2 linked regions of the Streptomyces clavuligerus genome follow. The protein of the gene in region 1 interacts with the protein of each later gene in a pairwise test. Links are inferred from orthologs where the notes say so. Each region holds a gene or a part of one and is shown in the gene's direction. Other genes may lie near its edges.

Evidence for each region.
Region 2: the proteins of ung (region 1) and ndk interact in binary tests that used the Escherichia coli proteins (3 or more experiments, as listed by UniProt). The link is inferred for Streptomyces clavuligerus from one-to-one orthologs.

Annotation. Positions count from the first base shown.
Region 1 is NZ_CP027858.1:5,976,716-5,984,023, forward strand. What follows is about bases 1,811-4,656. They hold ung (uracil-DNA glycosylase), read left to right. Parts: upstream 1,811-2,808; coding sequence 2,809-3,504; downstream 3,505-4,656. Other genes in these bases: CRV15_RS25290 (ABC transporter substrate-binding protein), read left to right, coding at 1,811-2,676; CRV15_RS25300 (hypothetical protein), read left to right, coding at 3,735-4,190; CRV15_RS25305 (hypothetical protein), read right to left, coding at 4,302-4,656. In the rest of the region: 3-oxoacyl-ACP reductase FabG, read left to right, coding at 1-42; CRV15_RS25280 (SDR family oxidoreductase), read left to right, coding at 106-867; more of CRV15_RS25290, read left to right, coding at 1,096-1,810; more of CRV15_RS25305, read right to left, coding at 4,657-4,808; CRV15_RS37735 (Gfo/Idh/MocA family protein), read left to right, coding at 4,972-5,883. UniProt on the Escherichia coli protein: Excises uracil residues from the DNA which can arise as a result of misincorporation of dUMP residues by DNA polymerase or due to deamination of cytosine.
Region 2 is NZ_CP027858.1:4,649,488-4,656,749, forward strand. The notes cover bases 1-2,800. They hold ndk (nucleoside-diphosphate kinase), read left to right. Parts: upstream 1-1,093; coding sequence 1,094-1,507; downstream 1,508-2,800. Other genes in these bases: folC (bifunctional tetrahydrofolate synthase/dihydrofolate synthase), read left to right, coding at 1-494; CRV15_RS19560 (DUF4233 domain-containing protein), read left to right, coding at 503-868; CRV15_RS19570 (rod shape-determining protein), read left to right, coding at 1,760-2,779. Outside these bases: rod shape-determining protein MreC, read left to right, coding at 2,937-4,055; rod shape-determining protein MreD, read left to right, coding at 4,069-4,728; mrdA (penicillin-binding protein 2), read left to right, coding at 4,725-7,046; rod shape-determining protein RodA, read left to right, coding at 7,052-7,262. UniProt on the Escherichia coli protein: Major role in the synthesis of nucleoside triphosphates other than ATP. The ATP gamma phosphate is transferred to the NDP beta phosphate via a ping-pong mechanism, using a phosphorylated active-site intermediate.

The DNA of each region.
Region 1 (7,308 bases):
TCCGGACAGGTCCTGTACGTGGCGGGCGGACCGCTGAACTGATCCCTGCGCAGCACGCAGCGGACAAGCGGGGACGAGAGCCGACAGCGGAAAGGAGCGGCGGAGATGGCCGCTGAGGTACCCGAGAGCGGAAAGGTCGCGCTGATCACGGGCGCGAGCCGGGGCATCGGTTTCGGGGTCGCGCGGGCGCTGGTCGCCCGGGGCGACCGGGTCTGCGTCACCGGGCGGGGCGAGGACGCGCTCAAGGAGGCCGTGGCCGAACTCGGCCCGGACCGGGCGATCTTCGTCGCGGGCAAGGCGCACGACGAGGCCCATCAGGCGGAAGCCGTGGAACGCGCCATGGAGACCTTCGGGCGGGTCGACTTCCTGGTGAACAACGCCGGGACCAACCCGGTGTACGGGTCCATGGCGGAGCTGGACCTCCAGGTCGTGCGCAAGGTGTTCGAGACCAATGTGATCTCGGCGCTCGGCTTCGCCCAGCAGACCTACCGGGCCTGGCAGCGGGAGCACGGCGGGGCGATCGTGAACATCGCCTCCGTGGCGGGCCTGGCCCCGTCCCCGTTCATCGGCGCCTACGGCATGAGCAAGGCGGCGATGGTGAATCTGACGCTCCAGCTCGCCCATGAGTTCGCGCCGGGGGTACGGGTCAACGCGATCGCGCCCGCGGTGGTGAAGACCCGGTTCGCCCAGGCGCTGTGGGAGGGCAGGGAGGAGGAAGCGGCCTCCGGGTATCCCCTGGGGCGGCTCGGGGTGCCCGAGGACATCGGCGGTGCCGCCGCCTTCCTCACCTCCGACCAGGCGGACTGGATCACCGGGCAGACCCTGGTGGTCGACGGCGGCCTCTTCCTCGGCGCCGGGGTCCACTGACAGGACGGACGAGGCCCGCGCGGGAGTGGTGGACGGCACCCCGTTCCGGCGCGGCCGTTCCCGGATATCGGACGGTGTTCCACGGGCATCGGTCATGGTTCCCGGGCGCCGGTCCGGTGGCCGGGAGGTGTGGAACGAGGACGCAAAGGCCCTGCCGGGCTTGCCAGTTGATCCGGTGGGGCGCTGCGGTAGGGTCGGCCCCCTCATGGCCGAACGAGGAGCGTCCACGTGTTCCATCGAACCTGTCTCCGGGCCTCTGCCGCCCTGGCGTCCATAACCCTGCTGGCCGGGTGCGGGCTGCTCACCGACGAAGCGTCGGGCGGGAAGAAGAGGATCACTGTCGGCACCACGAGCGAGCCCACCACGCTCGATCCGGCCGAAGCCTGGGACGGTTCCTGGGAGCTGTACCGCAATGTGTTCCAGACCCTGCTCAGCCTGCCCACAGGGAGCACAAGTCCACAGCCCGACGCCGCGAAGAGCTGCGGTTTCGTGGACGCGGGCCATCGCGTCTACAGCTGTGAGCTGCGGGAGGGCCTGGAGTTCTCCAACGGGGAGAAACTCGACGCCGCGGCGGTCAAGCACTCCATCGACCGCATCGTGACCATCGACAGACGGGGCGGTCCCCGCGGCCTGCTGAACTCGCTCGACCGCATCGAGGTGACCGGAGAGCGGACGGTCCGGTTCCGGCTGAAGTCCGCGGACGCCACCTTCCCCTTCATCCTCGCGACCCCGGCGACCTCCCTCGTACCGCCCGGCGAGTACCCCGCCGACCGGCCGCGCCGGGACGGCCGGCTGACCGGCTCGGGGCCCTATGTCCTGGAGGCGTACGCCGCGGGGGAGCGGGCGGAGCTGAAACGGAACAAGAACTACCGGGGCTTCGCCGAGCGCAGAAACGATGCCGTGACCATCCGTTACTACCGGGACTCCGACTCCATGGTGAAGGCGCTGGAGGACGAGCGCGTCGACCTCACCTACCGGGGACTGGGCGCGCAGGACGTCGTGGACCTCCAGCAGCAGGGGACGCGGGACAGCCGGCTGCGGCTCGTGGAGACGGTCGGCGCGGACATCCGCTACCTCGTCTTCAACGCGAAGGACCCCCAGGCGGGCAAGCTCGCCGTGCGGCGGGCCGTCGCCCAGCTCGTCGACCGGGGCGCGCTGGTCTCGAAGGTCTACCACGGCACCGCGGAGCCGCTGTACTCGATGGTTCCCAAGGGGATCGCCGGGCACAGCACCGTCTTCTTCGACCGCTACGGCGAGCCGGACACCGCCAAGGCGCGCGAGATCCTGCGGGACGCGGGCATCACCGCGCCGGTCGAGCTGGAGCTGTGGTTCACGACGGACCGCTACGGCTCGGCGACCCGCGCGGAGTTCGCCGAGCTGAAGCGGCAGCTCGAAGCGTCCGGACTGTTCCGGGTCACCGTTCAGGGCAGGCCGGAGCAGGAGTTCAAACGCGGCTACACCTCCGCCCGCTACCCGGTCTTCGGCCGGGGCTGGTTCCCCGACTTCCCCGACCCGGACAACTTCATCGCCCCGTTCGTCGGCGAGAACAATGTGCTCGCCACTCCGTACGAGAGCACCGAGATCACGGACGAGCTGCTGCCCGCGTCCCGGCGGGAGACCGACCGGGGAGCGGTGACCAAGGACTTCGAACGGGCGCAGGAGATCATCGCGAAGGACGTACGGCTGCTGCCGCTGTGGCAGGGCAAGCTGTATCTCGCGGTGAGCGAGGAGATCGGCGGCGGTGAGCGGGCCCTCGACCCGCAGACCGTCATGCAGCTGTGGGAGCTGTACCGCAAGGCGAGCTGGTAGCCGGCAGCCGGTGGTCGGCGGCGCCGCCGGACGCCGTTCGCGCGGGGTTGGTCCGGCCTCGGGGAGCCCGTTGTCAGTGGCTCCCGGTAGGTTCTGTGATCAGCAACTGAAAGCGTTCCGGAGGTTCTTGACGTGACCGACACCGACCTGCTGCCCGAGTCCTGGCGTGGCGTCCTCGGCGATGAACTGGCCCAGCCCTGGTTCAAGGAGCTGACCGAGTTCGTGGCGGAGGAGCGGACGAAGGGGGCGGTCTATCCGCCGCGCGAAGAGGTCTTCGCCGCCCTGGAGGCCACCCCGTACGACAAGGTCAAGGTGCTCATCCTGGGGCAGGACCCCTACCACGGCGAGGGCCAGGGGCACGGGCTCTGCTTCTCCGTGCGGCCGGGCGTCAGGATTCCGCCGTCCCTGCGGAACATCTACAAGGAGATGCACACCGAGCTGGGCCTGCCCATCCCGGACAACGGCTATCTGATGCCCTGGGCCCAGCAGGGCGTCCTGCTGCTCAACGCGGTGCTGACCGTGCGGGCGGGCGAGGCCAATTCCCACAAGGGCAAGGGCTGGGAGAAGGTGACCGACGCGGTGATCAGGGCGGTGGCCGAGCGGCCCGACCCGGCGGTCTTCGTCCTCTGGGGCAATTACGCGCAGAAGAAGCTGCCGCTGATCGACGAGACCCGCCATGTGGTGGTCAAGGGGGCGCACCCCTCGCCGCTGTCGGCGAAGAAGTTCTTCGGCTCCCACCCCTTCACCCAGATCAACGAGGCGGTGGCCGCGCAGGGGCACGAGCCCATCGACTGGCGCATCCCGGACCTCGGTCCGTCGGCCTCCTGAGGACGGCCCCCGCCGCGGCCCAGGCTCCCCCTGGGCCGCTCCCCGGCGGGCCGGTGGCGCCCTCCCGTGCGGGACGGAGGCCCACCGGTACGGGCCCCGGGCGGGGTCGATCCTGTGCGGGTTCGCTCCGGGTGGCTTAGCGTCGTTTCGCGTGGACCCTCCGCCCCCGCGGGGCGCGGAGAGCCTCGCGGATCGTCGTCGCCGTGCGCGGTACGGACGCGGGAGGCCGCATGAGGGAGCAGGAGGCGTCGGACGACGCCGTGATGACCCGGATCGGGCAGGCGGTCATCCTGCTGCACGGGGGCGACCGGGAGGAGGCGCGGAACCGGTTCGGCGCGCTCTGGTCGGAGATCGGGGCCTCGGCCGACGCCTTCCGCCGCTGCGCGCTGGCCCACTATCTGGCCGACGCCCAGGACGACCCGGGGGACGAGCTGGCCTGGGACCTCAGGGCGCTGGCGGCGGCCGACGGGGGCGGCGCCGGGGCGGCGATCCGGGCCTTCTACCCCGCGCTCCATCTCAATCTCGCCGCCGACTATCTGAAGCTCCAGCGCCCCGGGGCGGCCCGTATCCATCTGGACCGGGCGCGCGAGGCGATGGCGGCCCTGGGGGACGGGGGACACGGCCCCGGGGTCCGCACCGCCGTGGAGCGGCTGGAACGCAGACTCGCCGAGGCCGAGGAGTGCTGACCCGCACAGGCCCGCACGGGGCTCGGCCCGGGGCTCGCGTGCGCCCCGGAGCGCGGGGCCGGACGCTTGACGGGCGCGGTGCGGCGGCCGGTCCGGGGCCGCCGGTCCCGGTCAGCGGCCGGTGAGCCTGCCGTAGACCTGGCGGCACGCCCTGGACTGGGCGCTCTCCCGCCGCCAGCCGCCGTGGGCCTCGCCCAGACGGCAGACGTCCGGTGGGAGCACGACCCGCGGCGGCGCCGGGACCCGGCGGGGCCGGGGCGCCGGACGGGGGAGGGTCCGGGGCGCGCCCCGGACCCCGGCGGCCGTCGGGGGACGGACCCGTTCCGCCGCCGGAGCAGGTACGGGAGCGGGCGGCGGGGGCGGCGGAAGCGGGGCGGTGCCCCCGGCCGCTGAGTCGGGCGGAGGCGGGTCGACCGGCTCGTCCGGCGCCGCCCGCAGCACCTCCCGGGCGGGCCCCTGCACGATCCGCGCGTCGGCGGTCGGCTCCGGACGGCCGCCGCGCGGCGGCGGCCCGGAGGGCGGCGGCTCCACGGTCACACAGCCGGAGAGCGCGAGCTGGGCCATGACCCAGACGGCGAGCGAGACCACGGCCTTTGTCGTGGTTGTCGTACGGTCCACAGCCGCCACTGTGGACCGTCGGCGGCCCTCTGGACAGGGGAAGGACACACAAGGGCCCGCACGGGTGACCCCAGGTCAGCCGGGCGGGTCGGGCTGCCCCGGACCCGCCCCCGTATGCTGACCGGGCGCCGCACGGGCGCCAGGGCTGTCGGGGAGGCATCGGGTGAAGGTCGGCTGCATCGGACTCGGAGACATCGCGCAGAAGGCGTATCTGCCCGTCCTCGGCACCATCCCCGGCGTCGAACTGCACCTCCAGACCCGGACCCCCGCCACTCTGGACCGGGTCGGCGACGCGTACCACGTCCCCGGGGAACGGCGGCACACCACCCTGGAGTCGCTGCTCGCCCAGGGGCTCGACGCCGCGCTCGTCCACGCCCCGACCGAGACCCACCCCGGGATCGTGACGGCGCTGCTGGACGCCGGGGTGGCGACCTACGTCGACAAGCCGCTCGCCTATGAACTCGGCGCGGCGGAACGGCTGGTGCGCCTCGCCGAGGAGCGCGGCACCACGCTCACCGTGGGCTTCAACCGCCGTCACGCGCCCGCCTACGCCCAGTGCCGTGAACACCCGCGCGATCTGATCCTCCTGCAGAAGAACCGCGTCGGGCTCGCCGAGGACGCGCGCACGCTCGTCTACGACGACTTCATCCATGTCGTGGACACCCTGCGTTTCCTGGTGCCCGGCACCGTCGACCACACCGACGTGCGCGCCAAGGTCGTCGACGGGCTCGTCCACCATGTGATGCTCCAGCTCTCCGGCGACGGATTCACCGCCATCGGGGTGATGAACCGCAAGAGCGGTTCCACCCAGGAGATCCTGGAGGTCTCCGGCCAGGACACCAAGCGCGAGGTGCGCGATATCGCCGAGATCGTCGACCACAAGGGGCAGCCCAGCGTCCGCAGGCGCGGCGACTGGGTCCCGGTCGCCCGGCAGCGCGGCATCGAGCAGGTGGTGCTCTCCTTCCTGGACGCGGTGCGCGCGGGGACGGTCCTCAGCGCACGGGACGCCCTGCTCACCCATGAGCTGTGCGAACGGGTGGTGCTCGGGATCCAGGAGCGCTCGGCCCGTCCCTGACCCGCCGCCCCCGGGCCGCGTCCCCGACCGCCTGCCTGCCCCGGGTCCCGTTCCCGACCCGCTGACCGGCCCGGTCTCCGCTGGTGTCCGGCCGCCCGGCCCGCGCCCCCTCCCCGGTCCGTGTCCTGCCCCCGGTCCGCGCGGCGGATCAGCCGCAGTCCGCCGCCCGCCGCGCCCCACGCCGACAGGGCGATCAGCGCGGCGCCCGCCGACCAGTTCCCGAGCCGGACGTACGCTGTCATCCCTTGTACGAGCGGGACCTCGTACACCGCCGCCGCGCTCGTCTCCGTGGACAGCGCCGGGCCGATCCGCCCGCCGTCCGCGCCATGGACGGCGGAGACCCCGGTGAGGGTGGCGTGCGCCACCGGGCGGCCGGTCTCGGCGGCCCGCAGCGCGGCGAGCGAGGCGTGCTGCTCGGGCGCCCAGCCGCTCTGGAAGGTCGAGGTCGCGGACTGCACGACCAGAAGGTCCGCCCCGTCCCGCACCAGCCGTCGGCCCATGTCGGGGAAGGCCGACTCGAAACAGACCAGCGGCCCCACCCGGGGCCGCGCGCCGGAGAGCGTCAGCACCACCGGCCGGGTGCCGCGCGACCGGTCCTCGGCCGCGGCCTTCCCCACGGATGTCGCCCAGCCGAGGAGCCCCCGGGCCGGGACGTACTCACCGAACGGAACCAGCCGCATCTTGTCGTAGCGTTCCCCCGTCGGCCCCTGCGGCCCCACCAGTACCGCGCTCTTGAAGATCCCCCCACCGCCGGCGCCGGTGCGCCGCGCGTCCACATTGACCAGGAGATCCGCCCCCACCGCACGGGAGAGCGCCGCGAGCCGCGCGGCGAGATCCGGCCGCTGCCCGAGATCCGCGCCCACGCTGCTCTCGCCCCACACCACCAGATCGGGATCGCGCCCGGCGAGCGTACGGGTCAGCTCCTCCGCCCGCGCGAACCGCCGGTCGGCCCCGTCCGGCCCGTCGAAGACCCCCGGCTGGACGAGGGCGATCCGGGCCCGGCCCGCCTCCCCGGGGCGCGGGGCCCCGGCCGCGCCCGCGGTGACCAGGACGGCCCCGAGCACCGCCGCGCAGACCACCGCCGTACGGGTACGGGGCAGCGCGACCACCTCGGTGACAGCCGTGTTCACCGCCACCACCAGCAGACTCAGCAGCCACACCCCGCCGAGGGACGCCAGCCGCAGCGCCGGGTCGATCCGCCACTCGGCGGCCCCCAGCAGCCCCCAGGGCCCGCCGAGCCCCTCCCAGGAGCGGATCAGCTCGATCAGCAGCCAGCCCGAGGGGAGCACGACGAGGGCCGCGAGCGCCCGGCCGGGGCCCGGGCCCCGCAGCAGGGAGCGGACGAGCAGCCCCCAGGGGGCCCAGAGCAGCCCGAGCAGCGCCCCCAGCACCACGGTGAAGACATGCAGGCTGGGTATCAGCCAG
Region 2 (7,262 bases), 1.3 Mb from region 1 along the record:
GCGCCCAGCACGCCCGCACGCTGGACGTGGAGGTCGTCCGTACCGCGTTCGCGTCGGTCTCCTCCCCGGGCCGTCTGGAGGTGGTCCGCTGCAGCCCCACCGTGGTGCTGGACGCGGCCCACAACCCGGCGGGCGCCCGGGCCGCCGCCGAGGCGGTCACCGAGGCGTTCGACTTCTCCCGGCTGATCGGCGTCGTCGCCGCCAGCGGCGACAAGGATGTCCGGGGGCTGCTCGAAGCGTTCGAGCCGATCCTCGCGGAGATCGTCGTCACCCGGAACTCCAGCGAGCGCTCCCTGGACGTGGACGCGCTGGCGGCGCTGGCCGTGGAGGTCTTCGGCGAGGAGCGGGTGGTGGTCGAACCCCGGCTGGACGAGGCCCTGGAGGCGGCGGTCACGCTCGCCGAGGAGGAGGCCGAGTACGCGGGTGCCGGGGTGCTGGTGACCGGGTCGGTGATCACGGTCGGCGAGGCCCGGCTGCTGCTGGGGAAGGGCTGAGGACGGATATGCGCACGCTCTGCGCCTCCACGCTGATCGGTGAGTTCTTCGTGATCGGCTTCGCCGGTCTGGTCGCGATGAAGGACCCGGACCTGACCATGGGCACGGTCTGGACGGTCTGCGGGGTCGCCATGGTCCTGTCGGTCCTGCTGTGCGGGACGCTCTCCCGGCCGGGCGGGGTCCAGCTCGGCTGGGTGCTCCAGATCGGCCTGGTCCTGAGCGGTTTCGTGGTCCCGGTGATGTTCTTCCTCGGCGCCTGCTTCGCCGGTCTGTGGTGGGCCTCCGTCCACTACGGCGGCAAGATCGACGCGGCGAAGGCCCGCTGGGCGGAGCAGCAGGCCGCCGATCAGGGCGCGGAGCAGGCAGCGGGATAGGGGCGCCGTCCCCTCGTACACGGGTGCGCGCGTACCCGCATCCGGGTGGCGGGCGCACCGGGTGGCGGAACGGGCCCCACCGGAACGACTCCCTCCCGGCGAGGTCCCTCCCGGAACGAGTCCGTACCGGAGAGGTCCGTACCGGAACGGGGGCCGCGCCTGCCCCTGTGACGGCCCCCTGTAGCCTCGGCTCACCGCACACGTATGTCTGCAAGGAGCTGCCACATGACCCAGCGCACCCTCGTCCTGCTCAAGCCCGACGCCGTCCGGCGCGGGCTGATCGGCGAGATCATCGGCCGCATCGAGGCCAAGGCCGGCTGGACCATCGCCGCTCTGGAGCTGCGGACTCTCGGTCTTGAGACCCTGGAGCAGCACTACGGGGAGCACCGGGGCAAGCCCTTCTACGAGCCGCTGATGGCCTTCATGTCCTCCGGCCCGGTGGTCGCGCTGGTCGTCGAGGGCGAGCGGGTCATCGAGGGCGTCCGGCAGCTCGCCGGGCCGACCGACCCCATCGCCGCCGCCCCCGGCTCCGTCCGTGGCGACTTCGGCACCATCGTCCGGGAGAACCTGATCCACGCCTCGGACTCGGAGGAGTCCGCCATTCGGGAACTGAAGATTTTCTTTCCGGGACTCTCCTGACCTTCCCTCAGCCAAACAGCGCTCTTGACCTGGGGCGACCGAAGGAATTCGGTCGCCCTTCGGTATATGCGAACGCAATGCGGGAACGGATCGACGCAACACTTCGTCACCTGTACAGAGGTGGACCACCGCGCCGTGCGCAGGGAAGCGGCATTACGATGGAACCCTCACGCCAGAGCACCCACCTCGCCATCCTGAAAAGCCGTCAACGCTCGATTTGGGAAGGCCAGACGCATCCTCATGGGGAACAACATGTCGTTCATCGGCCGTGATATGGCTGTCGACCTCGGGACCGCCAACACGCTGGTGTACGTCAGGGGCCGCGGGATCGTTCTCAACGAGCCGTCCGTCGTCGCCATCAACACCAACACCGGCGGCATCCTGGCCGTCGGCTCCGAGGCGAAGAAGATGATCGGCCGGACCCCGGGCAACATCGTGGCCGTCCGGCCCCTGAAGGACGGCGTCATCGCCGACTTCGAGATCACCGAGCGGATGCTGCGCTACTTCATCCTCAAGATCCACAAGCGGCGCTATCTGGCCCGGCCGCGGGTCGTCGTCTGTGTGCCCTCGGGGATCACCGGAGTGGAGCGCCGCGCGGTCATCGAGGCGTCGACCCAGGCCGGAGCCCGTCAGGTGCACATCATCGAGGAGCCGATGGCCGCGGCGATCGGCTCCGGTCTCCCCGTCCACGAGGCCACCGGCAACATGGTCGTGGACATCGGCGGCGGCACCACCGAGGTCGCCGTGATCTCGCTCGGCGGGATCGTCACCGCGCAGTCCATCCGGGTCGCCGGGGACGAGCTGGACAACGCCATCATCCAGCACATCAAGAAGGAGTACTCCCTTCTTCTCGGCGAGCGGACCGCCGAGCAAATCAAGATCACCATTGGTTCGGCCTATGACCTGGACCAGGACGAGCACACCGAGATCCGCGGCCGTGACCTGGTCTCCGGACTGCCCAAGACCGTGGTCATCTCGGCGGCCGAGGTCCGCAAGGCCATCGAGGAGCCCGTCAATTCGATCGTCGACGCCGTCAAGACCACCCTCGACAAGTGCCCGCCGGAGCTGTCCGGCGATGTGATGGACCGGGGCATCGTCCTCACCGGCGGCGGCGCGCTGCTGCGCGGGCTGGACGAGCGGCTGCGCCGGGAGACCGGAATGCCGATCCATATCGCCGAGGACCCGCTGGACTCGGTGGCCCTCGGCTCGGGCAAGTGCGTGGAGGAGTTCGAGGCGCTCCAGCAGGTGCTGGACGCCCAGCCGCGCCGCTGACGGCGCCGCGGCCGGTCGAGAGCGGGGGGCGCGATCCGTCCCCCTGGGTCCCTTCGGGTCCCGGGGGGAGCCCCTGTATGGGTGCCTGCCGGTCCATGCAGCTGATCGTTGATATACAGACATCTCCATTCCTACGAGGAAGGCACGGCCGCCGCACGTGAGGGACACACGAGAGAGCCGTCTGCTCCTGGTGCTGCTGATCGCCATCGCGTTCGCACTGATCACGGTGGACATCCGCGGCGGACAGGACTCACCGCTCGACGGCGCCCGGCAGGCCGCCGCCACGGTCTTCGGACCGGTGCAGAACGGGGTCGCCACGGCCGTCGACCCGGTCGGCAACGCCATCGCCGCCGTCCGCGACTCGGGCGAGCGCCACGACCGTGTCCGCACCCTGGAACGGGAGAACGCCGAGCTGCGGACCAGACTCGGCAGCGACGACCGCAACCGCAGCCGCGCCCGCGAGCTGGACCGCATCCTGCGGACCGCGGGGGCCGGCCAGTACGGCATCAAGGCGGCCGAGGTCGTCGCCATAGGAGCGGCCCAGGGCTTCTCCTGGACCGTCACCATCGACATCGGCTCCCGCGACGGCGTCAAGCGGGACATGACCGTGCTCAACGGGGACGGACTGGTCGGCCGGATCACCACCGTCGGCCCGCACACCGCGACCGTGCTGCTCGCCATCGACCCCGACTTCGCCGTCGGCACCCGGCTGGAGAAGAGCGACGAGCTGGGCTTCGCCAACGGCCAGGGCGACCGCCCGCTCTCCGTGCAGCTCCTCAACGGCAAGCACAAGGTGAAGAAGGGCGACCGGCTCGTCACCTTCGGCTCCCAGGCCGACCGGCCCTTCGTCCCCGGCGTCCCGATCGGCGAGGTCGTCCGGGTCGACCCCTCCCGCGGCGATCTGACCCGGACCATCTACGTGGAGCCGTACGCCGGTTTCAGCAAACTCGACGTCGTCGGTGTGGTGGTGCAGGCGCCGCGGACCGACCCCCGGGACGTCGTACTGCCGCCGAAGCCCGAGAAGCCCCGGCCCGCGCCGACGGTCACGGTGACCGTCACCCCGGGCGCGACCGGCGGGCCCGACGGGGCCGAGGGCACGGACGGGACCGACGGAGCCACGGAGACCGACGGCACCGATAGCACCGACGGCACCGACGGCACCGATGTCCAGGGCGACCGCCGCCCACTGGACTCCCCGGCGCCCCGCCTCTCCCCGGACCCGCGGGGCAGCGCGTCCCCCCGGAGCGACGACCAGAACACCCAGCAGCAGCACTAGGAGCTGAGCCGCCATGCGCTTCAACCGGATGCTTCTCTCCGCCACCCTCGCCGTGGTCGCGCTCGTCCTCCAGGTCTCCGTCCTCGCCCGCCTCCAGCTCCCCGGAGCCGTCCCCGATCTGGTGCTGCTCACCGTCCTCGGGCTGGCGCTCGTCTACGGCCATGTCACCGGCGCCCTCGTCGGCTTCGGCGCGGGACTCCTCTCCGACCTCGCGCCCCCCGCCGACCACGCGGTGGGCCGCTACGCCCTGGTCCTCTGCGTCATCGGCTATCTCGCCGGTCTCGCCCGCCCCGAGAGCGGACGGCTGAAGTCCGCCACCGTCCCCATGCTGGTGGTCGTCGCGGCGGCCATCGGCTCCACCCTGCTGTACGCGCTGGTCGGGACCCTGGTCGGGGACACCGCCCCCGGCGGCGTCGGCTCGCTGCTCCTCACCGCCGTCATCTACGACCTGCTGCTCGCGCCCTTCACCGTTCCCCTCATCATGGCGCTGGCCCGGCGGGCCGACAGCGATCCGCTCACCGAGGACCGCGGCGCGTCCGGCGACGTCTCCTCCGGCTGGCTCGCCTCCGGCACCGGGCTGCGCATCGGCAGCCAGCGCGGCGGTATGCGGATGAGGTCCGCCCGCGGCCGGGTCTCCCGCGCCGGACGCCTCAGGGGAGCCAAGCGACTGTGAGCGCCATCCCGGAGACCGGACGCACCCCACGGGTCCAGATCCGGCTTGTCGTCCTCCAGGTACTGATCTTCTCCCTCTTCCTCACCCTCGGCGGACGCCTCTGGTACCTCCAGGTCCGCAACGGCGACGACTACTCCGACCAGGCCAAGAACAACGGCGTCCAGCGGGTGGTGCAGCCCGCCGTGCGCGGCTCCATCCTCGACGCCCGGGGCGTGGCCCTCGCCGACAACGAGACCCGGCTCGTCGTCTCCGCCTCCCGCACCCGGCTGATGAAGATGGGCGACGGCGGCCGGGTGGTGCTCGGGCGGCTCGCCGACGTCCTCGGGATGAAGGCCCAGGAGGTACGGGACAAGGTCCGGCTCTGCGACGCCAAGACCCCCAAGCCCTGCTGGAACGGCTCCCCGTACCAGCCGATCCCCGTCACCGACGACGCCACCACCCAGCAGGCCCTCCAGATCCGCGAGCGGGCCGAGGACTTCCCCGGCATCACCGCCGAACCGGCGGCCGTCCGCCGCTACACCGCCCCCGGCAAGGCCAGGACCGCGCAGGTGCTCGGCTATCTCTCCCCCGTCACCGATCTGGAGATCGAGGAGGCGAAGGAGACCGAGTCGCCCTTCCTCCGCTCCGACCAGGTCGGCCGCTCCGGTCTGGAGCGCACCTACGACAAGGCGCTCCGCGGCAAGGCCGGGATCACCCGTTACGAGGTGGACAACCTCGGCCGGGTCATCGGCGAGGCCGAGCACGACCAGGCGGTGGCCGGGGCCCATCTCGTCACCTCCATCGACGCCCGGGTGCAGGCCGTCGCCGAGTACGAGCTGGACGCGGCGATGAAGGCGGCCCGCAAGGAGATCGACAAGAACGTCACCGGGGTGAACTACAAGGCCGACGCGGGGGCCGTCGTGGTGCTGGAGAGCCGTACCGGCCGGGTGGTCGCGATGGCCTCGCTGCCCACGTACGACCCCAATGTCTGGGTCGGCGGCATCTCCGGCGGGGACTACCAGCGGCTCACCGACAAGAAGTCCAACTACCCGCTGATCAACCGGGCCATCCAGAGCGGCGCGGCGCCCGGCTCGATCTTCAAGGTGGTCTCGTCGACGGCCGCCGTCAACGCGGGCTACCCCTTCGACGGCAACTACCCCTGCCCCTCCTCCCTCTCCTTCGGCGGCCGGGAGTTCAAGAACTTCGAGTCCCGCGGCTACGGCAGCATCAGCCTCGGCCGGGCCCTTGAGGTCTCCTGCGACACCGTCTACTACGGGCTCGCCCACCGGGAGTGGCTGAAGGACGGCGGCATCAAGCCGAAGAAGAACCCGGGGGACTGGTTCTACCGGACCGCCCACCAGTTCGGCCTGGGCGAGCGGACCGGCATCGACCTCCCCAACGAGATCCGCGGCCGGGTCCCCGACCGCCAGTGGAAGCAGAGCTACTGGGAGCAGATGAAGGAGAGCTGGTGCCGGGAGGGGAAGAAGGGCGGCGACTACGTGGAGCAGATCGCGTACGAGAACTGCCTCGAAGGCAACCGTATGCGCGCCGGTGACGCCGTCAACTACTCCATCGGGCAGGGCGACATCCTCGTCACCCCGGTGCAGATGGCCACCATCTACGCCGCGATCTCCAACGGCGGCACCCTCCACGACCCCACCGTGGGCAAGGCCGTCGTCAGCGCCGACGGCAGGACGGTCGAGGAGATCAAGCCCCGGCCGCACGGCAGGCTCCCCATGGACCCCGCCACCGCCAAGAAGATCGACAAGGCGCTCGCCGGGGTCGCCACCGTCGGCTCCGCGGCCTGGCGCTTCGGCGGCTGGCCGCACGACCGCATCCCCATGCACGCCAAGACCGGCACCGCCGAGGTCTACGGCAAGCAGACGACGTCCTGGTTCGCCACCTACACCCGGGACTACACGATCGTGATGACGATCTCCCAGGGCGGCACCGGATCGGGCGCCTCCGGACCGGCCGTGCGCAAGATCTACGAGGCCCTCTACGGGCTGGACGAGAAGGGGAACCAGGACCTCGGCCGGGCGCTGCTGCCCGTGCCGCAGAAGACCCTGCCGAAGATCCAGCCCGACGGCTCGATCGACGCGCCCGAGGTCCGCCCCTACCAGCCGCCCAAACCCCCGGCGGAGGGCGAGGACGGACAGCCCGCGGGCACCACCCGGCCGGGCACCACCCGGCCCGGCGCGAGTCCGCCCGTCGTGAGCCCGCCCGCGGTGAGACCGCCCGCCACCGCACCGCCCCGCACCACCCCGCCGGACACCCGACGGCAGCCGGGGACCACCCAGAGGAATCAGCTCGCGGGCCCGCCCGTGGGGAGGGACTGAACCCCATGGCCGGACACACCAGCGGCTTCTCCGTCTCCGGATACGGGCCGCGGCGCGGCGGCGTCTGGCAGCGGCTCTCCGCCCGCGACTCCGTCGTACGCCGACTCGACTGGCCCCTGCTGCTCTGCGCGCTCGCCCTCTCCGGCATCGGCGCCCTGCTCGTCTGGTCGGCGACCCGCAACCGCACCGAGCTGAACCAGGGCGACCCCTACTACT